Regions from separate parts of the Clostridium sp. LXY-7 genome, predicted to be linked through region 3. Evidence: riboswitches for the same ligand, from Rfam matches in the RefSeq annotation. Region 3 holds a riboswitch; each other region holds the start of a gene.

Region 1 (10,778 bases), 340 kb from region 3:
TCACTACCTGTACCACAAGTGGTAGGTATAATTATAAGCTCTTTGTTTTTAACTGCAGCTACCTTCTTTTCAAATAATTCACTTACCTTTTCCACCTCTTTAAGTGCCAATAATTTTGATATATCTATTATTGAACCTCCACCTATAGCTATGACTCTCTTAAAACCTTTAGGAGCAATTTCTTTCATTATTTTATCTATTATATCATCGGAAGGCTCTTTTAAATTATAATCTTCTTGAAAAATATAAGAGCATCTTAGGTTTAACTCTTCAAGGAAAGTTTTGTGTAAGAATTTATTTGTAAATATTAAATCATATTCTCCAATAGAAAAATTCTCAACAAAATTTCTACAACTATTAAATTTTATAATCTCTGGTTTAATCTCTAATAACATCATAAAATCACCCTCTTATTATATATTATTGTGCCCATATTTCTTCATCGGTAGGTACCTTTGCATCTTCATTATAAAAACCTATCCTTGATACATTTATTAAATGTTTATAATCTAAGTTTTCTGATATACTGTTATTTCCCCAAGAGCCACAACCTAAGGTTGTAGTTGGTGCAAAGCCATTATATAGGCTTCCTCCTGCAGTGGTTGAAGAAGGTTGATTGACCACAAGTCTACTTACAGTTAATTTTCCTCCTGCATATTCTATATGCTCTTTATCATTTGAGTGTATAGCACAAGAATGCCCCTTTCCTTCTACATTTAAGTTAGTCTGAGCTATTTCCACTGCTTCTTTAAAGCTATCATATTCAAAGCTAACCATTACAGGGAACATTTTCTCCTTGCATAATGTATCATCTATACCTTTTCCTCTACCCTTTAAAATTATTACCTTAGTATCCTTTGGCACTTCTACTCCAGCTAAGGCTGCAATAAATTCAACGCTTTGCCCAACAATTTTTCCATTTATACTTCCTTGTATGAATAATACCTTTTCAAATTTTTCTATAATATCACTGTCCTCAGTATAATAAGCTCTATTTTTCACAAACTCATGCATTATTTCTTTATAATTTTCCTTAGGAGCTATTATACTCTGTTCGCCAGAGCATATTATGCCGTTGTCAAAGGTTCTTCCTGTTATTATTTTAGGAACTACCGCCTTTATATCTACATCTCTATCTATAATACACTGTACATTTCCCGCGCCAACTCCATAAGCTGGTTTCCCACTACTATAAGCTGATTTAACCATTCCCATACCACCTGTAGCGATTACTACATCTGTCTGTGTCATAAGCTCTGAAGTTAAGTCTATAGAGGGTTCTTCTATAGTTTGTATCAAATTCTTTGGAGCACCTAACTTTTTTATAGCTTCATTAAAAAGCTCTACCACATATTTAGCACATTTCTTTGCTCTAGGATGAGGTGCTATAATTATGGCATTTCCCCCCTTTAAAGCAAACATAGCATTACACATAGGAGTAACTATAGGATTTGTACAAGGGGTAACGGCTCCTACTACACCCATAGGTTTGGCTACTTTAATAAGTGCTTTATCTCTTTCTTCCCCTATAATTCCTATAGATTTTTTATCCTTTAAATTGTTCCAAATAACCTTGGACTTTCCTTTATTCTTTGTGACTTTGTGGTCGTATACTCCCATTCCTGTCTCTTTTATAGCCATTTTTGCTAATTCTTCAGCTCTGTCATATATTATTTTTCCAATTTCTCTAACTATCTTATCTACTTGTTCTTGAGTAAAGTTTTCATACTCCTTTTGTGCAACTCTTGCTTTATTTACTAAATTCTCTATATATATTTTGTTCTCCATCTTAAGTTTCTCCTTTTCATCTATTTTAACCTTATCTAATATTTCTTTAACATATAAACTATTTCCCATTTATCACTTCTCTCCTTTTCTACTTAAAATTAACTTGCTATCACCATGTTTATTCCTGCATTGAAAGCCAATAGATTTTTTTTAATACTAGCTTTTGGCACATTATCACATATAGCCTTCTCTAAATTTTCATAATCTATATCCTTAGTTAGTGCAGCTAGTATTCCAAGGCACAATATATTTATGGCTTGAGCATTATCAAGAACTTTTTCTGTACAATCAAAGATATCAAATTTTCTCACATTTTGTCCTTCAGAAACGTCTATACTACTATCAGTTATAATCATGGTATCCTCATCACAGAAATTTTTAAATTTATCTAAACCACTTTGACTTAAAGCCAATATTATATCCGCTTTTTCTACTCTTGGGTAACATATATCTTCATCAGAGATAATCACGTCAGCTCTACAACAACCGCCTCTAGATTCTGGTCCATAATTTTGAGTTTGAACTACATGCTTTCCTTCTAATACTGCTGCTTCTGCTAAAATTACTCCTGATTTTACAATTCCTTGTCCACCTAATCCAGTGAAGATTATTTCTTTTTTATTCATTTTCTTATCCTCCTAAAACTACTTTACAGATATTTGACATAAAATAGACATTAGTTATTTCTTTTGAAACTGCATTATATATTCTTCTACATATTCAGGTTCTACAGTATTCTTAAATATGCCTATTTCATATGTTTCCTCCTGCTTCTCACTGACCTTTTTTCTTAAATTGTCTATCATGTCAGAAGGTTTTCGTAGTGAATTTCTTCTTCCAAATTGAACGGGACAAGGTGTTAAAGCTTCTATTATAGAGAACCCCTTCTTATCAAAAGCCTGTTTTATAACATTTACTAGATGTTTATAATGTGCTACAGTACTTCTTGCTATATAGGTTGCTCCTGCTGCTTCACACAATTTGCATATATTAAAATCCCTACATATATTTCCACTTTCCGTAGTAGTAGTTCTAGCATTTAGTGGTGTGGTTGGAGAGCATTGACCTCCTGTCATTCCATATATGTTATTATTAAAAACAATAACCTTTAAATCTATATTTCTTCTACAACCGTGGATAAGATGATTTCCCCCTATAGCGGTACAATCTCCATCTCCAGTTAAGACTATTACCTCTAACTCAGGATTTGCAAGCTTTATGCCCTCTGCATAAGGAATTGCTCTTCCATGTAAGGTGTGTACTGTATCGAAATTCATGTACTGAGCAGCTCTTGAAGAACAGCCTATACCTGAAACTACACAAATCTTATTCTTATCTATATTTAGAGAATCTATGGCTTCAACTAGTGCACTTAATATTATTCCATTACCACAACCTGCACACCAAATATGAGGAAGATGCTCTTCTCTCATGTATTTTTTAACTAATGCTTCTTTCATATTTTCCCTCCATAATTGCGCTTTCTAATTCCTCAGTTTTAAAGATTTCACCACAATATTTATTAATACCTACAACCTTGCATCTATCTCCAGCGATTCTTTGAATTTCAAAGATTAATTGACCAGCATTCAATTCTGGTACAAATATCTTCTTAATGTTATTCTTTTCTATGATTGATAGTAATGCACTATCTGGGAAGGGCCATATGGTATAAGGTACAAATAGTCCAGTAGTGTTTTGCTTATCCTTTATAACTAGTTCTCTACATACCCTAGCTGTAGAACCAAAGGCAACGATTAATGACTTGCATTTAGCAGTTTTCACTTCATCATATTTAGCTATAGTATCATTATTTTTCTCTATTTTATTTAATAATCTTGAGGTTAACTTCTCTGCAACTTCATTGGAGTTAGAAGGATATCCCCACTGATCATGATTTAAGCCAGTTACATGAAATTTATATCCTTCACCTATGATAGCCATTGGAGGTATTAAATCTTCTGTATTTTTATAGGGTGCAAAGCCTTCTTTTACCTCATCTAAACTAGGCTTCTTTCTATCGATAATTTCTATGTGGTCCTTTAAATAAACACTTTCCCTCATATGTGCTATGACTTCATCAAGTAGTAAAATTACAGGTACTCTATATTTTTCTGAATAATTAAAGGCTTCAATAGTTAATTCATATGTAGAAGCCACACTATCTGGTGCAATTACTATAACTGGATGATCCCCATGGGTTCCCCATTTACTTTGCATTACATCTCCCTGAGATACAGAGGTTGGAAGTCCTGTACTTGGGCCTCCTCTCATTACATCCACTATTACACAAGGGATTTCAGCCATGGAAGCATATCCAATGACCTCTTGTTTTAAGGAAAATCCAGGACCGCTAGTTGCAGTCATTGCTTTAACTCCAGTCATAGCTGCCCCAACTACAGCAGCCATTCCTGCAATCTCATCCTCCATCTGTATAAATTTTCCGCCAACTTCTGGTAATTTTACAGAACTTATTTCTGCAATTTCACTGGCTGGACTTATAGGATATCCACCATAAAATTTCATTCCAGCCCTTATAGCACCTTCAACACAAGCTTCATTTCCTTGTATTAATACCAATTTACTCATCACTGTCTCTCCTTATATTTATAGCAAAATCAGGACATATATTTTCACATATACCGCACTTTATACACTTTTCTTCTTGAACAACTATAGCCTTCATATTCTTTTTTCCAAGTACCTTCTTTGGGCAATTATCTATGCATAGTTCACAGCCCTTACACCACGCTTTATTTATATATATCATTGTTCTAGCTCCTTTAATTATTTATGAATTTTATGATAAATAAAATAGTTAAATTGCTTATTAAATCTCTTCTCCCATTCTTCTATAAGTTCAGCTCTAAATTTAGGATGAGCTATGTTAATTAAAGCTCTTGCTCTTTCCTTTAAAGATTTACCTTTAAGTCCAGCTATTCCATATTCGGTAACGACATAATGTATATCATTCCTAGAGGTGGTTACTGCGGCACCCTTCTCTAAAAATGGAACAATTCTAGATATAGTACCCTTGGCTGCGGTGGATGGCATTGCTATTATAGATTTTCCACCCTTAGATATATTGGCACCTCTTATAAAGTCTACTTGTCCCCCTACTCCACTAAATTGCTTTAACCCCATGGATTCAGCAGCTACTTGGCCCATTAAATCTATTTGTATACAGGAATTAACAGATACCATGTTGTCATTTTTGCCGATAATATAAGGGTCATTTACATAATCTACAGGATGCATCTCTATCATTGGATTATTATCTATAAAGTTATAGAATTTCTTTGTTCCCATGAAAAAGGACACAACCATCTTATCCTTATGAAGAGTTTTTTTCTTGTTATTGATTACACCTGCTTCAATTAACTCTAAAACTCCATCTGAAATCATCTCAGAATGTATGCCTAATTCTTTTTTATCTTTTAAAAATAGTAGTACCGCGTCTGGAATTGAGCCAATTCCTAATTGAAGGGTAGAACCATCATCTATAAGCTCTGCACAATTTTTACCAATAGCTTTTTCGACGTCTCCAATTTCACTAGGTTTTATCTCCATTATGGGATAATTAACTTCTACTATATGATCAATATCTTTTACATGAATAAAAGAATTTCCTAAAGTTCTCGGCATATTAGGATTTACTTCAGCTATGACAATATCTGCACACTCTGCTGCTGGTTTTGTGTAGTCATTAGATACACCAAAGCTAAAGAAGCCATGTTCATCGGGGGTAGAAACTTGAATTATTGCTACATTTACCTTTAAATACTCTTCTCTAAAAAGTCTAGGAATTTCTGAAAAGAAACAAGGGGTAAAATCAGCTCTTCCATCCGATATAGCAACTCTTGTGGATGGACCAGCAAAAAGAGAATTATGTTTAAAGTTAAATTCCTTTTCCTCTTGTACATATCCACCTGAACCCATTCCTATCATGTGAACAATTTCTATATTTGAAAACTTATCACTATCCCTTACCATTTCATCTATAACTGCTTTAGGTTCTCCAGCTGCATGGCCTATTACAACTCTATATCCACTTTTAATTTTTTCTGTTGCTTCGCTTGCAGATATAATTTTTTGTTTATATAATTCTCTCCAATCCATTGTTTTCTCCTTGTGCTCTCAATTATTCTTTTATCTTCGCAATATTTTTAGCTAAATTCTTTTTATCCTCAAGTTTTCCTTGTCTTGAAATCATAATTCTCTGTGCCTGAGGGGAACCAGCTCCATGCATAGATTCTGTTCTATAACCTACTGCTGCAGTTCCTAAGGTTATGTTTTCTATAAGCCTTAAAATCCTCATTCTGTCTTCAGTCGATACACTTGCAACACCTTTTAAATACTTTTCTACATAAGGACCTATTTTGGGATCTCTAAGATCTTTTTCTGAAGGCATAGTTACCATTAATCCTCCTGCAATATCTTCTGCTAATCTAGCTATTTCATAAGGAAATCTAGTTATATTTTGCTTACATACATTGGCAAGTAATAAATCTATTTGATAGTTTCCAGATTTTGTTTTGTGCCCTTCAGAAGAGCATGCTATCCCACAGCTATATAGGGTTTCATTCAAATGAATCATCTCTATAAGCTTATCCTTTATGTGAGATGCTTTGTTTGCACCATTGTAATCTGCTGCTGTGGCTGCAGCTCCAATAAGCACATCTCCTACACCAACTTTACATCCGCCATAGCTTTGTCTATGATAACCTGCAAACCTTTCTACTAACATTCCTGCAAATTCAGTTTCTCCATTTAAGAAGATTCTTTCATTAGGTACAAAAACATCCTCAAAAATAGTTAAAGTTTCATGGCCTCCAAAATTTGAATTTCCAATATCTATGTCAGCATCTTCTTCAATTTTTCTTGTATCGCAGGATTGACGTCCATATATACTAAATATCCCTTCTGTATCTACTGGTACAGAAAATGCCACTGCCCAATCCACATCCTCTGGCCCCATAGCTATGGTTGGCATAACAAGTATTTCATGAGAATTTATCATTCCAGTTTGATGAGCCTTTGCTCCCCTTACTACTATTCCATCTTCTCTTCTCTCCACTACTCTAAGATATAAATCAGGATCTGACTGGTTGCTTGGAGATAACCCTCTATCTCCTTTTGGATCTGTCATGGCTCCATCCACCACTAAATCATTTTCTTGAACATATAACATATATTCTTTAAATTTTTTATGATAATTAGTTCCACATGCCTGATCAATTTCAAAAGTAGTGCTATAAACTGCATTAAAAGCATCCATACCTACACAACGCTGAAAGCAAGAAGCAGTTTTTTGACCACATAATCTCTGCATTTTTACTTTATTTATTAAGTCTTCAGCACTTTGATGAATGTGGCAAAACCTATTTATTTTTTTCCCTGTGAGATTTGATGTGGCTGTCATAACCTCTGAATATTCATCATGTTGTGCTAATTCATAGGTCATAGCCACTGAATTTAGGGATGGTCTAATCATTGGATGATCCACTGGATTTTCTACTAATTTCCCAAATAGATAAACCTTAGTTTTTAGCTTCCTCAAACTTTCTATATATTCTTCTCTAGTCATTAATCCCATAAAAATTCCTCCCTTTCATTTATCTAATAATATTAATAGCAACTTCCATGCCAATTTTTAATATCTGTACAAACTCCCTATTCCCCTCAATTCTTTCAATAAAAAAAATCATATAGCCTAAAATTATCACTGAAAAATTGCAATAATTGTATGCTATATGATATAAACCCTATATTTATCAACACTCTCCACGGTGATATGCAATAATGCAACTATGCAGCATTGCATGTGAAAAATTTATTTATTTAAAATCATTTTCTGATCTAATCCTCATATATTTTTGTCTCTTCCTAATTAGGGTTGATGGATCTATTTTTAAGGCTTTTGCTGCAATCTTTATATTTCCATATCTTGTTAAAGCATCTGTTATAATCTCCATTTCCACCCTGTCCATAATTTCCCTTAAACTATATCCCTTTATGGAATAGTTACTTATGCTAAGTATGTAATCCTGTTCCACTCTTGTATTGCTAATCTCCTGTGGTAAACTACTTTCTTGTACCATGGTATTTTCGTTAATTATAATTTGTCTTTCTATAACATTTCTAAGCTCTCTAACATTTCCTGGCCATTCATAGTTATAAAGATATTCTAAGGTATCTTCACTAAAGCTACATTTAGAATTATATTTCTTATTTATGCTCTCTGTAAAATGTTCTATAAGTAGTGAAATATCCTCTTTTCGCTTTCTTAAAGGAGGTATTTCTATAGGAAATACACTAAGCCTATAATATAAATCTTCTCTAAATAGCTTCATATTTATTAATTCCTTTAAATCTTTATTGGTAGCTGCAATTATTCTTATATCTATAGAAAGTGACTCTGTGCCACCAACCTTTTCGATTTGCTTTTCTTGAAGCACTCTTAAAAGCTTAACTTGGGTGGTTAAAGGAAGCTCTCCTGCCTCATCTAAAAATATGGTACCTCCATCTGCTAATTGAAATAGTCCTATTTTTCCTCCTTTGTTAGCTCCTGTAAAAGCTCCTGGCTCATAGCCAAAAAGCTCAGATTCGATAAGACTCTCTGGTATTGCTCCACAGTTTATTGTTATAAAGGACTTGTCCTTTCTTGAGCTATTATAATGAATGTACTTTGCAATTCCCTCCTTGCCTACTCCAGTCTCCCCCAAAATCAATGCTGTGATATCTGTTTTTGAAATTTTTGTAGCACTCCTTAAAACCTGAACCATAGATTCATCTTTTATGACCATACCGCTAATGTCATATAGCTTTTCTTTCATCTGATTTATCCTTTTATCTTCTATAGAATGTCCAACATAACATTTATCCTTCTCCATAATACACCTCCTCTAATTAGTGAGTAATACTTTTAAACCCGTAACCAAATACCTCATATACATTATTTACTGTTACAAAGGCCTCTTTATCTGTTTCATTGATATAACGCTTTAATTTTGCAAACTCTCTTCTTCCTATAAGTACCACAATTATATTCTTTTCCTTATTTGTAAAGCCGCCTTTTCCATTGTAGAAGGTGGATCCCTTATTTAAATCCTTGATGATAAAATTGTTAATTTTATCATATTCATCACTGATTATAGTAACTTCCTTAGAAATGTTAATTCCCTCTATAACTGAATCTATGACAAATCCATTTATGATTACTCCTAGCATTGCATACATGGATAGCTTTGGTCCAAAAGCAAAGGCTGCAGCTACAGTGATGCTCAAATCTGATAACAATACACCCTTTCCTAAATCAATATGAAAAAATTTATTTAAAATCTTGGCTATGATATCTGTGCCTCCAGTAGAAGCATCTTGATTAAATACAATTCCCATGCCCGCACCAGATATTAAGATTCCAAAGACAAGTTCCAAAAATAGATCCCCTGTAATTGAATGTGTCAAATTTACTGTTTTCTCTAAAATTAACACCATAAAAGATACTCCAAAGCTAGAGTATATGGTTTTAATACCAAAATTACTTCCGATAAAAATGAATGCTACTATAAAAAGCACTATATTTATAATTATCATTATAGTCCCCACTGAAATATTAGGAATAAAGTAATTAATAACTAGAGCTAATCCATTAGCTCCCCCTATAGCTAAATTATTAGTCATTAAAAAAAAGTACATTCCACATGCTACCATGATAATTCCTAGATTGATTAACATAAATTCCTTAATTTTTTTACTCATAAAAATCCCTCCATTGATATTCTGTATTTGATTATGAAATATATTGCCCAAAAAGAAGAAAACCTCTTAACTCAAGAGTTAAGAGGCATAAAACCGTACAGATAAAACCTATATAAAAGTACAATAAATAACGCTTTTATATAGCTATCTTTTTATGACACCCCCCATCAACCGTAGAGTAATTAGTGTATCAATAAAGGCAGGTCTTCTGACTCTGGTTCATAGTTGCTTCAGCCTTCCCAATATAAATCAGTGGCATCTGTTAAGAAGCTTCTCCCCATTACAGCGGCGGGACCGTATAAGATTTTCACTTATTTCCCTTTTAAACAAAGCATTTAAAGCTTTGTACCTCTATCTGATATATTAAATTTTCCAATTACAACTTAATAGAAATTTTTAGAATTCAAAATTTTCTAATAATTATCGAAGTTGAAACACATACTTTTAAAATATCTCACCAATCTGAGTATATCTCTTCCATTAGTTTAATTCAAGAGGAGGTTTAAATCTAATTAAGTATTTTTACATTTTAATACATAAGCTGGAGGTACATTAACAATAACTTTCTCTAAACTTATGTCTCTAAAATAAGTATTAATATACTCCTTTTTAAATAGAGTATATTGAAAAGTTATAAATAAGCCTTCTTGCTTTAATACGTCCCTAGTTTTGTTTAATATGTTGTTAGAAACATCTTTAGGCAAACTAGTAAAGGGTAATCCTGAAACTATATAATCTGCTTTTTCAAATTTATATTGTTTTAAATATTTATCTATATTTTCTGCAGAATCGTTTACTACTATAATATTATTAAAATCAATGTACTTTTTCTTTAATTTTTCACAGAAATTTTCATTATATTCCAGTAATATCAACATTGTATGTTCTTTTTTCTCCTTTACTAGCTTGTCTGTAAATATTCCAGTTCCAGGACCGTATTCTATTATACATTCTGCACTGTCAAAATCTATGGAGCTAACCATCTTCTCTGCAAGCTTTTTAGAACTCGGAGCTATGGCGCCTATAGTTCTTGGTGATTTAATATATTCTATTAGAAATTTTATTGTACCCATACTAAAACCTCTCCCATTATTTTAATTTACTTCATTATTTTAGTATAAAATACAATTATTAAAATTTCATGTTAAAAATTCTTAATTTTTTCTAAACTTATTGTTTTCTGACTTTCTATTACTTATGACTATAGGTCTTTAAATACTATCCTAGTA
Region 2 (10,778 bases), on a different contig from region 3:
CATACATAAATAGATTTATGCAACATATTTCTCACATTTTATGTTTCTTTTTTAATATTTTAATAATTTCTTAAATTGTAATATAATAAATTAGAAATATTACTTTATATATAAAAAGCAATCCTAAATGGATTGCTTTCTACATGGAAAATATTAATTAAGCATTCTCTATTACTGAAGATTGTACTTGAATTGGTGGATTTTCACCAAGTACGAAAAGCCCAATACCTCCAGCAACTAATAATGTTAATGCTATTGCAACTATTGATTTTTTTAATCCCTTCATTTCATATCCCCCCTGAAATCAAATGTTAGTATACAATCTAATTATAATCTAATTGCCACATTTTTCAATGACTTTTTGTGATATTTGTAAAAATTTTATTACTTTTTCTATTTCATTATGATTAGCATAAAACTCACCAATTTTTAAATAAGCCTTAATTTGTTCTTTATAGTTTTCTTTTCTTTCAACTAAACTAATGATCTCTAAATAAGTTTTTTCAACATCCTCTAACATATCTCGTTTTTCATATATTTCTATAAGTAAATAGTAAGCTTTCAATAGATAATAGCTGTCATTAAACTTTTTCGTTAAATCAATACCAATATTCACTAAAATTATAGCTTCTGTATACAATTTCATTTTCATATATAAGAAAGCTTTATCTACTATTGTATGAGATAGATTTTTTTCATCATACTTTAATCTAATTAATTCTGACTCATTAAAAGCCTTGAGACTATTATCAAAATCATCTTTTTTAAAATATAAAACCCCAAGATTATTGTATATATTCCCCTTTAAAGTTTCACTAACATTATAATTTTCATCACTTAATTTTTTAAGTATGTCTATAGCGTCCTCTATTTTACCACTCATTTCCAAACAATTTGCTTTAAGTATATGAGCATGTATATATTGGTTTATGTACTCTTTTCTTGTATCTATCTTACATAAATACAAATCAATATAAGCCACAGTTTCATCAACTTTATGCAATCTGATATAAACTGATGCTATGTTAAATATGGCTTTTCTCTCAACTTCAGGATCTTCATAAATTTTTGCATATTGCTGAGCTCTAGTAAAATATAATATAGATTCTTCATAATCTAATTCATTATATTTGCACCCACCCAATCTGTTATATAGATAGCTTTGTATGTCAGTTTTTCCTATATTTTTACATAAGTCTAGGGCATCACTATATTTTATAAAAGAGTCTAGGAATCTGTTATCCACATAATACATATCCCCCAAAGTTCTAAGTGCTTCAATTTCAACCTCTGCTAAATCCCACTCTTTGCAAATATTTATTATTTCAAATATTTCATACTCCTTGGGATTATCATAAAGTTTGTTAATGCAATATTCTCTAGCTTCATCTTGGGGAGACATGGTCAAATGATATGCATCTATATCTAGTTCTATATTTAATTTTCTAGCCTTTTCATTTAATTTCTTCATAATTACTTCAGCTATATCTAGATTTAGGTTTCTCTTTCCAACCTCTATCATACCAAAATAACTTCTAGTCATATCATCACACTCAAAATCACTTTGAGTTAGTTTTAACATTTTTCTATATCTTTTAATTCTTTGCCCTGGTGTTAAAAACTGCATTTACATCATCCTTTAATTTATTTAAACTTTTATTAAGGCTATTTAAAATTATAATTACTATAACATATTTAATATAACTATTTTTTATATTACTTATAATATTTTACTATATACCTAATTTTATTAAAATATTTTCCTCTAAATATGTCTATATAATGCTTCAGTTTATTTATATTATCGAACCAATGTTGTCTAAACTTAACCATATAGTGTACTTATAGCACTTCATAATATTTACTATTTAACACTTATTATACTCGCTACATAATACTATAATTCTACTATGTTGTTAATAGCAATTTAAACCATATTTTTTATATAAGCTAATTTAAATTATATAAATTGAAAATATACTTAAATTATATCCATACAAACTATATATAAACAAATAAAAGAATTTAGGTAATTACCAATTACCTAAATTCTATGCTATCTATAAAAATTCTTCTAAACACTTTTCCTTCTTCATTTCATTTATCAAGTGCTTAATTTCTTGGTCTTTTGATTTATCCATTATAAGAATAACATCCCCTGCATCCACAATGACCAAATCTTTAACACCAAATCCTATAATTAAGTTCTTTTTCCCAAATACGGAGCAATTTTCACTACCTTCCAAATATGCTGTACCTATAACCTTATTACTCCTATTACTATCCAAGAATCTGGTAAGAGATGCAAAACTGCCTATATCATCCCATTCAAACTCACTTCTTATAACATATGCTTTTCTCGTTTTCTGCATAATCCCAAAATCCACAGATATACCATCAATGATGGAATATTCTCTTCTTATAATCTCCTCTTCATCCTCCTCATCAACATGTTTATATATTTCGCTTATAGAATTATGCATCTTAGGTAAATATTTTTGCATTTCTCTTAATAATACATCTGCTCTCCATATAAACATGCCTGAATTCCAAAGATAGGTGCCCTTTAGAAGAAAATCTTTAGCAACTTCAACGTTGGGTTTTTCTGTAAATCTGGCCACTTTATAGGTCTGTAAGTTTCCTTGTATTGAATCTCCCATTTCTATATAACCATAGCCTGTTTCTGGTCTAGTAGGTTGTACCCCTATGGTTATAAGGCCTCTTTTCCTCTCTGCTAGCTCTACACCATGCTTGATGGTGTCTAAAAATTGCTTTTCTCCTTCTATATAATGATCTGATGGTAACACTACCATAATAGCATCCTTATCTCTCTTAAGAAGTTTAGCTGCTGCAAGACCTATGCATGTAGCAGTTCCCTTATTAACCTCATTGGCTCAACTCTAAGGCTATACTAAAAACTTAAATTTAAAATAGGAAAACTCAAAATCAAGTTTGAGTTTTCCTAATTTTAAAGATATTACTTCTTAATAGATAAAGATACTCCACTATTATCTTTAAGCTGTTGTTGTATTTGTATTGACAATCCAATCTTAGGAATATTTCTTCCCAATTCAGGTATTTCAATATTAAAATACTCATCCGAATCGGAAAATCTATTTTCTTTAGTTAGATTATTATCTTCTAATATTCTTCCATAAGCATCAGAAAGATCAATTTTTAATGCACTACTCTTATTTTTACCAAAGGCTGCATCACGCATTTGATATTTATTACTAGCTGTAAGCTCTGTTCCATCTTTGAATTTCCACTTCAAACTATTAGTGTCTGCATCCACAACACCTAAATATCCATTTCCAGGATGTTCTCCTGTCCAGTTATCTGTGTAAAAATCATCAACATACCATACAACAAGACCTGGGTCATAAGCAAATGTTTGTCCTACAGCATTAATGCTTGCTAATCCCTTATCAACACCATGGTGATTTCTCCATTCTATAAGATAATAATGATTAGATAACGCGTACCCTTTATTTACTTCAAAACCACTTAAATTAAATAAAGCCTTCCCCTCTACGTTATCAGATGCTATAATTTTATTTCCATCATTAATACTTATATCATCCACATAAAAGCCTGTACCAAAAGTATATTTATCTGTAGCATATTCGAACTTTAATTCTATATTCTTACCTTTAAATCCGGATAAATCAAATGTCCCAGTAGTCCAACCAATTGAAGTTCCTGTTATTCCATGAGGTACTACTACTACTGCTTCAGGGTCATGCTCTGTGGTAGTTATATTTCCTTTTAAATATGTCCACTCACTACTTCCAACTTCTCTTGCTTGAACTGAAGCAAAATCCCACCCAAACTCTATATCATACCACGCTTTAAAGTTTAATATTGGATTAGTAGCATTAGTTAAATCTACTTTTGTAGCCATAGAATTTAAAATGCTTGTACCATCTTTGCCACTGCCTCCCCAATAAACATTTTCTCCGCTTACTGGAATTACCATAACATTTTTCTTGTCAGGTAGATTAATTCTAACTACTTGTCCTTCTTCACTAGCTTGTCTCAAATCAATCCTTGCACCTGCTTTACTTAATTTATCATAATTAATGACAACTTGTTTTTGCCAATTTCCACCATATACGCCTTGGAAAAACTGTCTCGCATATGGACTAAAACCTGTTGGTTCAGTTCCTGGTATCTTTCCTGCCCAGCTACCTGAAGACATTATAGACCAGTTAGAAATAGGTTCACTATATTCACTAGTATATTCCGTATCATATTCATCTGGTAATCCTAGGTCATGTCCAAATTCATGCGCAAACACCCCTGCTGCTCCATCTTCTGGTTCAATAGTGTAGTCATAAGCCTTCATATTAGTTCCTGGAATTTCAAATAATCCACCTAAATTCCATCTATGAGACCATATAGCATCAGTTCCTAGGTTTCCGCCTCCTGCTTCTTGTCCCATTCCTGCATGAATAACCATCACATGATCTATTATTCCATCAGGTTCATTATAGTTTCCATCTCCATCTAAGTCATATATATCCTCACTATCAAAATCTGCAAAATTTAAGTTAGGATCCTTTGCTGCCTCCATTAAAGTATGAGCTATCAAATTTCTTGGTCTTGAATCATGGTTAGAGCCTACCTCTTCACCATAATAAGCTGCATCCTTTGGTGCTGTATACCAGCCTGCTACTTTTCCTTCTATTAAAAGACTTCCACCTGACTGCTCTTTATAATATTGTTTCATGGATATTAAATTTTCTCCATTAGGGCCCTTATATCCATTATCCCCGAAAATCATATCCTCAAAATGCTTCTTATCATAATTCTTATAATGCATATTTGTTTCTTCAGGAGTTATACTATTATGCTTATAATCTTGGTATTCTACTAAAAGTACTAAAACATTTACTTTTTTAGGATTAGCATCCGGTTTACTCTGTTCAAATATATACTTTTGTACTTTTTGATTTTGTTTTGCCTTTAGATCTCTCTCCATTTTGCTTAGCTTTATATTTTTATTTGACTTAGCAGCTTTACTCATGTATTCTCTGTAAAGTTTATAAGCTTCTTTATAGCTAGCATCCTTTGATATTTTGCCTTCTTTCTTTAGCATTTCAATAATTTTTTCTTCATCCCCAATAGAAATATCTACAGGTCCTCCATAAGTGTAAATAGAATCAATAGCTGCTGTCTGATCTTGTAATTGAAAAACCTTTTCTTCACCAGATTCTGCTTTTACTAAAGAAGTACTTGTTGAACAAAGTGTAAAAGCTAAAGCCATTATCGCAGATAAGAGTTTACCTTTTTTCATAATATACCTCCTAACAATATTTTATTTAGTTATATATTACCATTTAATGAAACAATTTCAATAAATAATTTGTTTCATTTTTAGCTAACAATTTTATCTATTCTATAGACTTCTACACAATAATCCCATTTTGTATAAATCATTAATAGGTTTATATTGTAAATATGATACATTTTATAGTATATATTTGGATACATTAATATTTATAATTCAAAATCATTTGAATTATAAATTATATAAAACTATAATTAGCATAATTACACTAATTAGTTCTAATCTAATAATATGACATAGGAGAAAATTTAAATGAAGAATATTATAAATAAAATTAATGCCACATATAAAATAAAAATTATATTTTTTCTAATTGGATTATGGATATTAACACTTGGCGTTGCCTTAGTAGTTCACTCCTCCTTTGGTGTTGGCCCTTGGGATTTAGTTAATTTGGGATTAGTTTATCATGTAGGACTCACCTATGGTACTTGGGTTAATGTAATTTCAATTATCCAATTATCTATATGTGGTATCCTTATTAAAAAAATTCCTAGAATATCCACCCTTATAACTTCATTGATAATGGGTATTTTTATAGACCTTTGGCTATTATTACTAAATTACATACCTAATTCTAACTACCTACATAAAATACTAATATTTATGCCTGGATTAATACTTATCTCCATAGGCGCATCTCTTTATTTGGTTTCAGGTCTTCCGCCTAGTTCCTTTGATTATTTTATGGTAACTGTTCGTGATAGTTTTAAATTTTCTCTTCGTAAATCCAAAGTATTAGTTGAATCCCTAGGACTATGTTTAGGATTATTACTTGGTCAAACGTCCTCTATTGGATTGGGCACGGTATTCATGGTACTCGCAGCCGGTCCTATGATTCAATTCTTCCTAAAGTATAGTACTCCTTTCTTTGATAAACTTAGTTATAAATACAATAACTATAATCTTTAAATAAAAAAAGGTACTCAACCTTAATTGGAGTGAGTTCCTTTATTTTAATTAATCATTTCCAAGAGTTGTTTTCTATTTTTAGGTATAGACTCTTTTTCTTTTATAATCTCCTTATCCTTCAAATGTTCATATATATCGAGAATTAGAGGCTTTTCTAAATAACATTCTTCTATTAATTTTTCATCTGAAAATATATCATAAGGATTGCCCTCTTTAACTATAGCTCCACCTTTCATGACTATAATATGATCAGCCCAAGAATATGCTAAATCTACATCATGAGTAGATAGTATTACAGTTATACCCTTTTCGTTTATATCATTAAATATATTAACAACATCCTTTGTATGCTTTGGATCAAGGCTTGAGGTAGGTTCATCTAGTATTATAATTTCAGGCTGCATGACAAGTATATCTGATATAGATACTCTTTTCTTTTGTCCATAGCTTAAGAAATGTACTGCTTTATCCTTAAACTCATAAGTATTAGTATCTTTTAGAGCTTTATCCACCCTATTTATTACTTCCTTCTTTTCTAGATTAAGATTCATAGCTCCGAAGGAAACTTCCTGATATACACTAGCTGAAAAAAGTTGACTTTCAGGATCTTGAAATACAATTCCTACATTTTTTCTTAACTCCATTAGAGATTTTTGATTATATTTTATCTTTTCTCCTTTATATAATATGTGTCCTGTTGTAGGCTTTAAAACTCCATTTAAATTTAAAAATAGAGTTGACTTACCAGAGCCATTAACTCCTAGAAAACATATCTTTTTTCCTTTTTCTAATTTTAAATCTATATTATTCAAGGCCTTAGTGCCATCAGGATATTTAAAACACAAATCTACTGTTTCTATTAAATATTCCTTCATCAGATTATTCCTCCCATATTTTTTGTTAGAAGACTAATAGCAATTAAGACCACTTGTAGTCCTACTATTAAAAATATATTTAAACTTGATACCCTATACTCCTCTTCTATCAATCTTATATCACCATCATAACACCTTGATTCCATGGCTATGTATATTTGCTGTGATTTTTTATAAGAGGTTATAAATAAGGAAGCAATTAATTTTCCAAGTGAATGATATCCAAGCCTCATGGTAGCATATCCAAGCCTAGAATTTTGAGATATAAATATACTATTTGCTGTATCTAATAAAACAAATATAAATCTATATATAAGTCCCATTAATTCAATGAATAATTTAGGCACCTTAAATTTTCCAAGCACCATTAAGACTTCAAACATAGGCGTAGTTAGTGCAAGAAAATAAAGACAGGAAACTGATCCTAGAGCTTTAAAGAATACTTTAGCTGCAATAATTAAACTCTCTCTTGTACATCCTAGTTTTAGGTTAAATATAACAAAACTAAATAATGCATTTGAATCTGGTTCAACTACACTTATTGCTACAGTTAAAAGTCCTATAACTAAAAAGGCAAGGGGAATTAAAATTAATTCCCCATAAGATTTAATGGATACTTTCCCTTTTATAATAGTAATACTTCCCATTAGTAGTAATATTATTAGAGAAGTAACAATAGAATTCAAAGCTATACAAACTATCATTGTGATTATTGAAAATAAAAATTTTTCCATAGGATTAACTTCTCTTAATCCAGATACATAAGCTAATTTATCAATTGAAATCATTTTCTCTCACTTTCAATTTTTTTAGATTTACCATGTGCAAATCCGAAGAAGTAGCATACAACACCTGCTCCAAGAGCTGCTTGTAATGCAAATAAAAGACTCTCTATTTCTCCGCTTGCTGGTTCAAAAAGTGGTGAAAACCAAGGTTCATAGCCTTCTTTAATTTCTAGTATAGCCTCTTCAGCCTCACCATCAGCTCCCCCAAATTCAGCATCTTTAGCTATAAAAAGTGGAAAAACTGCTAATGCTATAACTAAAAGAGCTAATAGTATATTTGTTTTCAATATATTTTTACTTTTACCATTATTACTCATATCTATTATGCCTCCTTGCCTATAACATTTAATTCTATAAGTTCTTCTTGATTATATTTATATAAAAGGTTGAAAACTATCACTGTTAATAATCCTTCACTTATAGCTAGTGGCAGCTGAGTAACAGCAAAAATCCCCATAAATTTCCCTAAAGATGCCATAATTCCACCTGTAGGATCAGGATAAGCTAGGGCTAATTGGATTGAAGTTGTTACATAGGTCATTAAGTTTCCTAACATTGCAGCTGCAAACACAGATACAGATTGAGAAGCATTGGATTTTTTAAACAACTTATATATAAAATAAGATACAAAAGGTCCAACTACTCCCATAGAGAAAGTGTTCGCTCCAAGGGTAGTTAATCCACCATGAGCAAGAAGTAATGCTTGAAATATTAAAACTATAAATCCTAAAACACTCATAACTGTTGGTCCAAAAAGAATAGCTCCAAGGCCTACTCCAGTTGGGTGAGAACAACTACCTGTAACTGAAGGTATTTTTAATGCTGATAGAACAAAGGCAAAAGCACCTACCATAGCTATTAGCATTTTTAATCTTGGATTAATTTTTATTTTTTCTTTTATTGAGAAAAAGCCAACTATAATAAATGGTATAGTTATTGCTCCCCAAGCAATACACCATCCTGGTGATAAAAAGCCTTCCATAATATGCATTCCATAAGCAGTTGTAGGTATAACTAGCATTGCAAGAAATACCCCTAGCGCAATTTGATATTTTTTCTTCATAACTAAACCCTCCATCTTTTTTAATTTTAAACTTCAAAATTATTTAGATGATAAATAGTTAGTAGCCGTCTTTTATGCAAATAAAAAAATCCATCCTTAAGGATAGATTAATATACGTATAATTCACACATAAAACCTCCCTCCGAAGTTATTGATTAACTCTTTATAGGCAGGTCTCCTGACTTACACATCAAACCCTATGAAACTCCTTCCCAAGTCATAGACTCAGTGGAATAACTATTCATAAGTAGTGCTTACAGTAGCGGGGGCTGTGTTGGACTTTAACCAACTTCCCTATTAATTCACGGCATCTAAAATGATGTAATTAATGTAGAATATTATCATTTCATTGTTCATTTTAAAAACGCCTTATACAAAACCTATAAGATCTATTAAATTATTACATATTCAATTTTATCATAGTTTTTTATTAAGTCAATATTTTGTAATAATATAGACTTAATAATGTCCGCCTTAAAATATAGTTAAAATTCCTATGAAATTTTTTACAACTTTTAAATTTTATTATATATTACTAATAAATCTATATTGAAAATTTAAACTCTACCTCCACCATCTTTCTCTCTTCCTTCTCATAGACAATAATATTTTGAATTAAAGCTTCAACAATTTGTCTGTCTAAGTCATTAAACTCTAAAATTTTATCTATATAATTCTTATATATGATTAAAAGTTCCTCTTCATTCTTCTTATTTCTAATTCTTTTTTCTAATTCTTCTTTTCTATATATTAGTTTTTCCTGTTTCTCTTCAATACTCTTAATTAAATTTTCAAAATTTCTTTCACTTAAAATTCCCTTAAGCTTATCCTGATACATTATTTCAAGGTTACTATCCACTTTCTTTAATTCAATCTTTGTTTTTTCAAACTCCTTATATTCCTCATCTTTATTCAAAAGCTCCCTACTCTTTTCATAAAGTGCTTCCTTATTTATATTTTCCGCTAATGACTCTCTAAGTTTAGTTGTTATTATTTCTTTAAGAAACTCTTCCTTTATAGAGTGTGCTGTACATTTTTTCCCACCAGTTTGAGATTTCGTACATTTATATCCTCTATAACTCTTCCTATAACACATTCCTCCGTTGCACTCACCACATTTTAATACAGTAGAAAATAAATGTAGTTCTCCCCCCTTATATCTATTCTTCATACTCCTAACAGCTATTAAATCTTGTACATTATTAAAGGTAACCTTATCTATTATCCCCTCGAACTCCCCTCCCCATATCCAATCAGATTTCTCTACAGGTTTTACCTTCTTTATTTTATAACTAATTTTTTTATACCTTTGTTGTACCATATATCCTCCATATTTAGGATTCTTTAAAATGGATAATATGGTGTTACTATTCCATACACCCTCTCTACTTTCTAATCTATTACTAGCCTTTGCTGATGGTGGCAATATTGCTTTTTTGTTTAAACAATTAGCTATTTTACCTGCTCCAAAACCTTCTTCATACAACCTAAAAATCTCTTTAACCACCTCTGTGGTTTCATCTTCTGCCGGAATTAATCTTATAGTTTTTACATTACCCATATAGGTACTCTGAAATCTATATCCGTAGGGAGGTTTGCTTGCTATACTAGATCCCCTCAACATCCTTTGCTTTAATGCATCCTTAATTTTTCTTGAGCAATCCTTTATATACATTTCATTTAATATATTTTTGAAAGGTATTATATCATCAAATTCATTTTCGCTGTCCACATTATCTAACACTGATACAAACCTGATTCCATTTACTTTAAAATAGTCCTCTAAATAA
Region 3 (10,778 bases):
TTCCTTAGAGAAAGTTTTATTATGACATTTACCAAGTAAAGAATCTATTTCTCCTTGTAAATGATGAAGCTTAACATGTGAAAGTTGCTTTTCTGATTGGTTATCAAAGAACATTTCATTAACAATAAACAATCCATTTACCTTTAAAACTCTTTTCATTTCTTTTAATACATTTTCTTTATTAGGTAAATGATGGAGAGTATTTGAAATACAAACCACATCAAAACTGTTATCTTCAAAGGTCATATTTTCTCCATCCATACAAATAAATTGAATTCTATCATCCTTAGATAGTTCTTTAGCTTTATCTATAGCTGTTTTATTAGGATCTATTCCGATGATACCTTTGTACTCAGTAAGGCTTTCTTGAAGTATTTCAATAAAAGAACCAATTCCAGTTCCTACATCTAAAACTTTTAAGTCCTTGGGTTCGTTATGTAAGATTCCTTTTAAAATTTCCATTTCTCATCCTCCATTTAGTTTAATAACACAGATAATGATATTTATATATTAGTTGCAATAATAAAAATACATTCTTTATTTATTATTACATAAGTATATATTAAATTAAAATTCAATCCCATTTTTTAATATTTTAATGGACCGTTCAATTGCTTCTTCAATTTCTTTTATCCAATCACTTGGAGGATTTGGATTATTTATTAAAGATAGCATTCCTGGTATGTCTATGAGTTTAGCAAGTTTTAGCCATTCTTTAGATACCTTATTTTTTGCAAAGGCGTTATAGCCATTAATAAAACTGTCATAGGTGCTTTTTTCTAAATATTTATCTAAACTAGCTCTATTTCTAAAGAATTTTCCAATATCATAATACATTGAAGCAGATAAACTATATTCGAAATCTATAAACCAAACATGTTCATTAGAATCTATTAAGATATTAGAAGGATAAAAATCTCCATGAGAATAAAGAAATACTGTATCTAATTCTTTTAATAAAGCATTATTTTCCGATATAAATTCAAGAAGCCTTTGCTTTATTTTATTACTAATATGGATTCCAGGAAATCCATTGAGAAGATTCTGATATAGCTCAGAGGTAGGCGGTAATGTACTTTTAAGATCTAAGTCTTTAGTTAATTTACCCTTACTTTTATACTGGTGGCTATGAAGAAGAGCTAATTTACTACCTATATAATAGGCTATTCCTTCTGGGAATTCTCCCTTATTTATAATATATTGTTTTAGAGTTATACCATCGATGTATTCCATTATTACGTATGGATTATTATAAATATTTTTACTATTATCGTATAAATATATTTCTGGCACATTTACATATTGTCTTGCATAAGAGTAAGAGGATATTTCTATTTCACTATTGCCCCCATTTTCGGGATAAATCTTTAATAGATATTTTTTAGAAGTATTTTTTATGTAAACTATATAATTGCTAGTACTTAAACCTTCTGGTATTAATTTTAAATTTGTCACTTGGATTCTATTGTCATATTGTGAAAATAATTTTTGTGATGTTTCCTTGTCTATGAGGATATAATCATATAACCTATTATCCTTATTACTCATTTATACCTCCAGAATTGTTATATTTACAAATTAAAATTCTTATAAGAGTTAGAAGTATTCTAACTAATTATAACATAATATTGGATTTTAATACATATTTTACAATACACTATTTCAAATATAGTCTATATTTAGAATAATATGATACAATATACTTTTAATAAAGGAGTGTATATAGATAAGAAGATTAGATATAAAGCTGTAGAGGATAGCTGATTATATTTTAGTGTAATAAATAGCCATTGACTTATAATTCTATAAAAAGTATAATGTAAACGGAATTTAAATATAGTTTAGGTGCTTTAAGTATAAAGTGAAAAGGGAATATGGTTTAAATCCATAGCAGCCCCCGCTACTGTAAATGATGACGAACCTCATATGTGTAACCACTCTTGTTTAGGGGAAGGTGAGGTGTAGGATGAATCATGAGCCAGGAGACCTGCCTGAATAATTTAAGCTTTCGGAGGGAAAGAACTATTTTAAGATTTTAAAAATTATTAATTATTATGAAAAGCTTTTTATTTATAATAATATTAGCTTTTATATAATTCTAGTAATCTGCTTAAATAGTAATATTTTCTATACAAAGACAAGGAAGCTTAGGGTCCTTGTCTTTTTTTTAATATAAATAAAGGGATGGTGTAGATATGGCAAAAATTATGGTTCAAGGTACTGCTTCTTCAGTTGGAAAAAGTATTCTAGTAACAGCACTTTGTAGAATTTTTAAACAGGATGGGTATTCAGTTTGCCCTTACAAATCTCAAAATATGTCTTTGAATTCATATATAACATTAGATGGAAAAGAGATGGGAAGGGCTCAAGTACTTCAAGCCTATGCAGCTGGGCTAGAGCCACAGGCTTTTATGAATCCAATATTATTAAAACCTACCACAGATAAGAATTGTCAGATAATATTTAAGGGAGAGGTTTATGGATATTCTGACGCTAAGAGATATCATAATTTAAAGGTGCAATTTAAGGAACAGTTAAAAGAGGATTTTCAGAAGTTAGAAAGTGAATTTGATATCATTGTAATGGAGGGTGCAGGAAGCCCAGCAGAGATAAACTTAAGAGAGAATGATATTGTAAATATGGGCATGGCAGAGCTTATAGATGCACCTGTAGTATTAGTGGGTGATATTGATAAAGGAGGAGTTTTTGCTTCTCTATTAGGCACTCTAATGCTTTTAAGTGATAGTGAAAGGGAAAGAGTTAAAGGAACTATAATAAATAAATTTAGGGGAGATATTTCACTGCTTAAGCCTGGTATAGATCAAATAGAAGAGATAACAAAGAAACAATGTTTAGGAGTAGTTCCTTATGTAAGATTAGATTTAGAAGATGAGGATGGAGCTGTAGAACTTAACAAAGCTGTTAAGGGAGAAATAGATGTAGCGGTTATAAAACTTCCTCATATATCAAACTTTACAGATTTTGATGCACTAGAAATAGAGGAAGATGTATCAGTAAGATATATTACTTCAGTTAAAGAGTTTGGTAATCCGGATTTATTAATAATACCAGGTACTAAAAACACCTTAGGAGATTTAGAGATATTAAAGGAATGCGATCTTTTCAATGAGATTGTAAAATATTCAACAAGAGGAAAAATTGTAGGTATTTGTGGAGGATATCAGATGTTAGGAGCTCTGTTAGAAGACCCATATGGTGTTGAAACAGATATAAAAAGTACTGAGGGGTTAAATTTATTGCCTATTAGAACCATATTTGAAGAGAAAAAGGTTACCACAAGAGTAGAAGGAAGAATAAATAAAGAACTATTAAATGTGGAAAAAGATATTTCAGTCTATGGATATGAGATACATATGGGAAAATCCTATATGTTAGAAGGTAGTAAGGAGTTAGTTCATATATCAAGTAGCAATGGAAATAAGTCTAACCATATGGATGGAGCTATAAATCAAAGTGGAAGTATAATGGGAACTTATATTCATGGAATTTTTGATGGAGTTGAATTTAGAGAGTATATTTTAAATCAGATAAGAGATAAAAAAGGTATAGAGAAGAAAAATTCAAAGGTTTATGAAAGCATCAGAGAAAAGGAATTAGATAAATTAGCTGATCTAGTTAGGGAATCCCTTAATATGAAAGAGATATATAGTGCAATGGGATTAAAATAACTAACTAGGAGAGAGTAGAATGTTTGTTTTTGATATAAAGATAAATTTAATATGTGTAGTTTTTGCAATGATAATTGATTTCATATTAGGGGATCCTCAATGGCTCCCTCATCCAATAATATATATTGGGAAATTAATAAAGAAAATAGAGGTTTGCTTAAGAAAAAGATTTGAAAATGATTATAGATTAAAAAGAGCTTCTAGCATAATGGTGATTATAGTATGTGTGGTTACATTCATAATTCCCTATTGCTTATTAGCTTTAACTATTAAAAATCAGGTATGGTACATTATTCTAAATACATTAATTATTTGGACTACCTTAGCAGCTAAAAGTCTTCATGCAGCAGGAATAGAAGTGTATGATTCCTTAGAGAAGGATGACTTAATAGATGCAAGGAAAAAGCTTTCATATATAGTTGGAAGAGATACTGAAAATCTTACAAAAGATGAAGTTATAAGAGCTGATATTGAGACTATTGCTGAAAATGCATCAGATGGTATAATTGCGCCAATGTTTTATGCGTTATTAGGTGGTGCACCCTTAGCCATGATGTATAAGGGCATTAACACAATGGATTCAATGGTTGGATATTTGAATGAGAAGTATAAGAATATAGGATATTTTCCTGCAAATGTGGATGATGTATTTAATTTTATACCAGCTAGAATTACAGGGATACTTATGTGCATTGGAGCACCATTGGTGGGAGGAAATATATTTAAGAGTTTTAAAATAATGATTAGAGATAGAAAAAACCATAAAAGTCCTAATTGTGCTTATCCAGAGGGAGCAACAGCTGGAGCTTTAAAAATACAGTTAGGGGGAAGTAATTTTTATTTTGGCGAAGAGATATATAAGCCTACCATTGGAGATAAGATAGATGAGTTAAATTATAAACATATAAAAGAATCCATAAAACTTATGTATATAAGTGAAATTTTAATGGTTATTATGGGTGTAATTATATGGAGTATATAAAAATTAATAGAGAAAGGTGGTGTTCTTTAAATTGAAGCATGGAGGAGATATCTATACTCATGGTTTATTAGAGGGAAAAACGTTGATAGACTTTAGTTCAAATATCAATCCTACTCCAGTATCAAGAGATTTTATAAATAATGTAGACGAAGCATTAAATAATATAAGATTTTATCCAGATATTCAATATAGAAGCTTAAGAGCACATATATGTAAATATTTAAGTATGTGCGAACAATACTTTTCTTCTAGTAAAGATAATAACAAAAAGAATTATATAGAGCATATAGATGAAGAATGTATAATAGTAGGAAACGGGGCTGCTGAGATACTTGACCTAGCAATAAGCTCAATGGATTCTATAACTGTAGTAGTACCTTCTTTTGTAGAATATGAGGATTTTGGAAAGAAACATAATTTAAATATTAATTATTGTGATTTAAACGAACATATGGAATATGATTATGAGGATATGTTAAAAAAAATACAAGCTACAGATGGAATAATAATTGGAAATCCTAATAATCCTAATGGGTGTATAATTCATAGTGAGAAATTTATAGAAATTCTTATGTATTGTGAGAATAATGATAAATTAGTAATTATAGATGAAGCATTTATTGAATTTATATGGGATTATAATAACAGTATGATAAAGTATATTGAAAGTTTTAGCTGTATTTTAATTGTAAGAGCAATTACAAAATTCTATTCCATGCCAGGTATTAGATTTGGATATGGAATTACTAAAAATAAGAAATTTTTAGAGTTTGTAAAGAAAAATCAAAATCCATGGAGTGTAAACTGTTTTGCAGAAGTGGCTGTAAAATATGCTCTCTTTGATGAGGATTTTATTAAAAGGTCTTTAGAATGGATACATGAAGAAAGAAAATATTTATATAATAAGGTTAAGAGAATTAGTTTTATTGAAAAGATTTATGAAAGTCAAGGAAATTATTTCCTTTGTAAGTTGAAAAATATAGATAGTCATAACTTATGTAATAAAATGTTAACAGAAGGAATACTTATAAGAAATTGTGCTAACTATAGAGGACTAGACAATAAATATATTAGAATAGCCATTAAAGACAGGAAAAGCAACGAAGAGCTTTTAAGAGGTCTTAAAGAAATAGAAAATAAGCTTATTTGATTTTGAATAAAGTAAAGGTGATGTTAGTGAATAATGAAGAAGGCTTAGATAAATATGCCTTTATATCTATTAAAGGTGAAAACACTAAGGCTCTAGTCCTTGGAGGAGGAAAAGCCGCTGTTATAAAAATTAATACCCTTTTAAAAAGAGGATTTACGGTAGATTGCATTACTCGGGAAATCACAGAAAATTTAATGAAAATAAGAGATTATAAATTCTCACTTCTAGATTACGAATTTAAAGAAGAGTTAGTTGACAAATATCATTTAATAGTAATTTGCACTAATGATGAGGAATTTAATAAAGAAATAAGAAATATATGTAATAATAAAAATAGAATTTATATCGATAGTACGAAACCAGAGGAATCACAGGGAACCATCTGTGCCTCAGGAGAAACAAAGAGTACATCCTTTGGTATAAGAGTTAAACATAAAAATCCTAAAGCAGCTGTATTTCTATGTGAAAAGACTGAAAAATATTTAGAATCCTTTGATGGCTTTGTAAATTTTATTACTAGAATTAGAAATAGTATTAAGCCACTAAAGGAAAAGGGAGAGATTCTCCAATTTTTGTGTTCGGAGGATTTTATGTTTTTTTATGAAAAAGGTTATGGTGAGGAAATTTTAGATTTATTTTATGGAGGTTTTGGATTTGAAATTAAAGATAGCAACTAGAAAAAGTAAACTTGCACAAGTACAAACAGAATTTGTAATGGAAATACTAAATAAAATCCATGGAATAGAGTGTGAAAAAGTTCTAACAGATACAATTGGCGATCAGAGATTAGATGTAACCTTGGATAAAATCGGAGGTAAAGGATTATTCATTAAAGAGCTAGAAAAATTAATGTATGATGGAACTGCAGAGGCTGGAGTTCACAGTATGAAAGATGTGCCTTATGAGTTACCAGAAGGTTTTTCCATTGCGGCTATGCCGATAAGAGAAGATGTAAGAGATGCCTTTGTATCACTTAATGGACTAAAATTTAAAGAATTACCTGTGGGAGCTAGGATAGGAACAAGCAGTAAGAGAAGAAGTGAACAACTGAAAATTCTTAGACCTGATGTTGAAATTGTACCAGTTAGAGGCAATGTGCAAACTAGAATAAAGAAGATTGAAAGTGAAAATTTAGATGGTATTATTCTAGCAGCAGCAGGACTTAAAAGGTTAGGAATGGAACATATAATTACAGATTATTTTGAACCAGATGAGATGGTACCAGCCATAGGGCAAGGTGCTTTAGGCATAGAAATATATAAAGATTGTAGATATAAAAAGCAGCTTGAGGCATTAGATAATAACCTTGTAAGAATTTGTGTAGAAGCTGAGAGAAGTTTTATGACTGACTTAGAAGGAGATTGTCATTCCACTATAGGAGCTTATGCATATATTGTGGAAGATCAATTAACTATTACAGGAATATATGAAGTTGAAGGAAAATTAGTAAAGAAGACTTTGACAGGACCTGTAGAAAAAAGTCGTGAGTTAGGAAGTCAATTGGCAGAGGAAATATTAAAGAGTAAGAGCAATTAGGAGGACTTATGGGTAAAGTTTATTTAATAGGCGGAGGACCGGGAAGAGAAGATCTTATAACAGTTAGAGCAGTAAAGGCATTAGAAAAGTGTACAGCTATTTTATATGACAGATTATCTGGTGAAGGGGTTCTTAAATATGTAAATAAGGATGCAAAGCTTTTTTATTGCGGAAAAGAGCCAGGATGTCATTATAAAACACAAGAAGAAATTAATGAGATAATGATAAAATTGGCAAAGGAAGGCCATATAGTAGGAAGAATAAAAGGCGGAGATCCATATATTTTTGGTCGTGGAGGAGAAGAGGCCTTAGATTTAATAAAAGAAAATATTTCTTTTGAAGTAATACCTGGAATTACATCTCCTATAGCCGCACTGAATTATGGGGGAATACCTGTTACACATAGAAAAATAGCCCAAAGCTTTCATGTTTTCACGGGTAAGAGTGCCCAAGGTGTAAATTTAGATTTTGAGGTAATATCAAAACTAAAGGGTACTTTAATATTTATGATGAGCTACGAAAACCTTTCACTTATTGCTAGTGGCTTAATTAATGCTGGAAAGAATGAAAATACACCAGTAGCTGTGGTTATGAGAGGCACAACATATGCACAAAAAAAGGCTGTGGGGACCTTAGCTAATATAACTGAAGAGGCTAAAAAAAATAATTTAAGTAATCCGGCTATAATCGTAGTGGGAGATGTAGTGAATTTCCATGATAAGTTAAATTGGTTTGAGCAAAAACCTTTATTTGGAAGAAATATATGTATCACAAGGACAATAGAGCAAAGTGTGGAAATAAGCGAGGAATTAAGAGAGTTAGGGGCAGAGGTTACGGAAATTAACTCCATAGCAATTAAAGCTAACCTAGATGAATTAAAGCCGTTACTACCTAAATTATCTCAATATGACTATGTGGTTTTCACCAGTGTTAATGGAGTGAAAAATTTCTTCAATGCTCTTATTAGATATAAGATTGATGTGAGAAAAATAAAAGGTGAATTTATATCTATAGGTAATGCAACAACTGAAGAATTAGAATTAAAAGGAATAATGCCATTGATAACTGCAGAGGAATTTACTGCAGAGGGACTTTTTGAAGCTATGAAAGACAAGGTGAAATCTGGAGATAAGATATTAATTCCTCGATCTAAACAAGGAAGAACATACTTAGTAGAAGAATTAAATAAATTAGGAGTAAATGTGGATGATCTACATATTTATGATACCGTACTAGGGGAAAATCATAATTTAGGATCCTTTAAAAACTGTGATACTGTGTTGTTCACAAGCCCTTCTACAGTGAGAAATATGATTTCCCTGGTAGGAATAGAAGAGATAATGAAGAAAATAGTAATTTCAATAGGACCTATAACTGCTAAAGAGTTGGATAAAAATGAAATTAAATATATTATGTGTGATGAGCCTAATAATAATGGAATTATAAAAAAAATTATTAAGTAATAAAAATTAAGAAAATAAGAAAGAAGGTGAATGGAAGTTGTTTTAAGAGGTATTAAATGGAATAATTTTGTTATATGAGTGCCTAGAAATATTGCTAAGTTATTTAAAGTACAAATATTTTCTAAAACTTCCATTTCTAAAATACTCTTGAGATAATTCCAATAGCTATGTATAAAAGATTTAGAAGACTAAGAGAAAACGATGCTATTAGATCTATGGTTAGAGAAACTGTGTTGAGTAGTGATGATTTTATCTTTCCTATATTTGTAGTAGAAGGTGAAAATATAAAAGAAGAAATACCTTCATTAAAAGGAAATTACCATTGGTCTATAGATAGATTAGAAGAAGTAATCAGAGATGTTGAACAAGCTGGAATTAGAGGAATTATTTTATTTGGACTTCCTAATGAAAAAGATGAGATTGCAACTTCAGCTTTTATAAGTGAAGGAATTGTACAAAAAGCAATAAGAAAAGTTAGAGAATTATCTGTGGATCTATTTATAGTTACTGATGTATGTATGTGTCAATATACTTCTCATGGACATTGTGGAATTATAAAAGGAGATAAAATTCACAATGACTCAACGTTAAATTATTTAGCTAAAATTGCAGTGTCTCATGCAGAAGCAGGAGCAGATATGATAGCTCCTTCTGATATGATGGATGGAAGAGTTAAAGCTATAAGAGATGCATTAGATGAAAATGGATATGACCATGTATCAATTATGAGTTATAGTGCTAAATATAGTTCTGCTATGTATGGTCCATTTAGAGATGCTGCTAACTCAACTCCACAGTTTGGAGATAGAAAGACCTATCAAATGGATCCATCAAATGGAAAAGAGGCAATGAGAGAAATAGAAGCGGATATAGAAGAAGGAGCAGACATCATAATGGTTAAACCAGCTGTTTTCTATTTAGATATAATAAAAGAAGCTGCTCTAACTTATAATATGCCAATGGCTGCTTATAACGTAAGTGGTGAGTATGCAATGATAAAAATAGCATCTGAAAATGGACTTTTAGATGAGAAAAACGCTGCACTAGAAATGTTAACCTCAATTAAGAGAGCAGGTGCAAAGATTATAATAACTTATTATGCGCTACAAGCATCAAAATGGATTAAAGAATAATAATTAAATAAAGGAGTATAGTTTTGAAGAATATATTCAAATTTGAGATTACTACAAAGAAACTTGTACTAATAGGTTTATTTATAGCCTTATGTTTTGTTGGTGGCAACATAAAGGTCTTTGGGTCTGTAGCTTTTGATTCTATGCCTGCATATTTAGGAACATTACTCTTAGGGCCTATATATGGAGCGATAATCGGAATGTTAGGTCATCTATTTACAGCTCTTACTAGTGGATTTCCAATGACTTTGCCAGTACACATAATTATATCCTTAGATATGGCACTTACCATGTTAATGGCATATTCAGCCTTTCAATTAGGAAATAAGTATAACAAAAATATGGCATATCTATTGTTTATAATAGTGGGAGTGCTATTTAATGGACCTATAGGAGTATTTATGCTTATACCAATATTAGGCAAAGGAGTCATCGGGATGCTTCCTATATTATCAGTAGTAGCATTAATTAATATAGTAATAGCTATAGGAGTTTTTATACTTGTTCCAATAACAGAAAGAAGGAATTTATTGTAAAAAATGGAACAAGCAAAGGAATGAATTCAACTAATGAACTAGAGGTATATAAATTATTACCACCATTTTTAAAGCAAGAGGAACAAGAATTCTTGAAAAATGAAATTAGAGAAATATAGGGAAGTAGGTGTTGAAGGTAAATTTCTTCAGCACCTTTATTTGAAGTAAATTAGTAATTAATAGTATTTGTAAAGATTTCCACAGTGTGTTAAGATTGTACTAGAGGTGATAATTATGGATTTAAATTGGATTTGGTTTGGTCTATTAATATTTGTAATTTTAATAGATA

What was found. Region 3 has a riboswitch for cobalamin ahead of ACI48Q_RS11690 (cobyric acid synthase). Riboswitches for the same ligand answer to the same signal wherever they lie in the genome.
Region 1: it holds a riboswitch for cobalamin, as region 3 does, so the genes downstream of both, ACI48Q_RS10080 (YitT family protein) here and ACI48Q_RS11690 (cobyric acid synthase) in region 3, are expected to answer to the same signal.
Region 2: it holds a riboswitch for cobalamin, as region 3 does, so the genes downstream of both, ACI48Q_RS13595 (energy-coupling factor ABC transporter permease) here and ACI48Q_RS11690 (cobyric acid synthase) in region 3, are expected to answer to the same signal.

What each region holds. Positions count from the first base shown of each region.
Region 1 is NZ_JBLLJL010000002.1:619,268-630,045, reverse strand. Features, by position in the region: gene ACI48Q_RS10125 (4-hydroxybutyrate dehydrogenase) at 1-398, opposite strand, end outside; gene ACI48Q_RS10120 (aldehyde dehydrogenase family protein) at 421-1,788, opposite strand; gene ACI48Q_RS10115 (2-oxoacid:acceptor oxidoreductase family protein) at 1,887-2,414, opposite strand; gene ACI48Q_RS10110 (thiamine pyrophosphate-dependent enzyme) at 2,469-3,248, opposite strand; gene ACI48Q_RS10105 (2-oxoacid:acceptor oxidoreductase subunit alpha) at 3,229-4,377, opposite strand; gene ACI48Q_RS10100 (4Fe-4S dicluster domain-containing protein) at 4,370-4,558, opposite strand; gene ACI48Q_RS10095 (acetyl-CoA hydrolase/transferase family protein) at 4,576-5,907, opposite strand; gene ACI48Q_RS10090 (4-hydroxyphenylacetate 3-hydroxylase family protein) at 5,930-7,384, opposite strand; gene ACI48Q_RS10085 (sigma-54 interaction domain-containing protein) at 7,626-8,681, opposite strand; gene ACI48Q_RS10080 (YitT family protein) at 8,698-9,549, opposite strand; cobalamin riboswitch at 9,732-9,917, opposite strand; gene ACI48Q_RS10075 (class I SAM-dependent methyltransferase) at 10,062-10,622, opposite strand; gene ACI48Q_RS10070 (homocysteine S-methyltransferase family protein) at 10,768-10,778, opposite strand, start outside.
Region 2 is NZ_JBLLJL010000004.1:87,006-97,783, reverse strand. Features, by position in the region: gene ACI48Q_RS13635 (hypothetical protein) at 158-286, opposite strand; gene ACI48Q_RS13630 (helix-turn-helix domain-containing protein) at 335-1,627, opposite strand; partial or broken gene ACI48Q_RS13625 (mannose-1-phosphate guanylyltransferase) at 2,061-2,882, opposite strand; gene ACI48Q_RS13620 (immune inhibitor A domain-containing protein) at 2,978-5,299, opposite strand; gene ACI48Q_RS13615 (YczE/YyaS/YitT family protein) at 5,606-6,265, shown strand; gene ACI48Q_RS13610 (energy-coupling factor ABC transporter ATP-binding protein) at 6,310-7,140, opposite strand; gene cbiQ (cobalt ECF transporter T component CbiQ) at 7,140-7,928, opposite strand; gene ACI48Q_RS13600 (energy-coupling factor ABC transporter substrate-binding protein) at 7,925-8,242, opposite strand; gene ACI48Q_RS13595 (energy-coupling factor ABC transporter permease) at 8,248-8,988, opposite strand; cobalamin riboswitch at 9,140-9,318, opposite strand; gene ACI48Q_RS13590 (recombinase family protein) at 9,533-10,778, opposite strand, start outside.
Region 3 is NZ_JBLLJL010000002.1:957,152-967,929, reverse strand. Features, by position in the region: gene ACI48Q_RS11700 (class I SAM-dependent methyltransferase) at 1-462, opposite strand, end outside; gene ACI48Q_RS11695 (aminoglycoside phosphotransferase family protein) at 568-1,548, opposite strand; cobalamin riboswitch at 1,827-2,009, shown strand; gene ACI48Q_RS11690 (cobyric acid synthase) at 2,196-3,689, shown strand; gene cbiB (adenosylcobinamide-phosphate synthase CbiB) at 3,709-4,671, shown strand; gene ACI48Q_RS11680 (pyridoxal phosphate-dependent aminotransferase) at 4,703-5,821, shown strand; gene ACI48Q_RS11675 (NAD(P)-dependent oxidoreductase) at 5,848-6,498, shown strand; gene hemC (hydroxymethylbilane synthase) at 6,476-7,357, shown strand; gene cobA (uroporphyrinogen-III C-methyltransferase) at 7,366-8,820, shown strand; gene hemB (porphobilinogen synthase) at 8,988-9,953, shown strand; gene ACI48Q_RS11655 (ECF transporter S component) at 10,001-10,489, shown strand; gene ACI48Q_RS11650 (NfeD family protein) at 10,724-10,778, shown strand, end outside.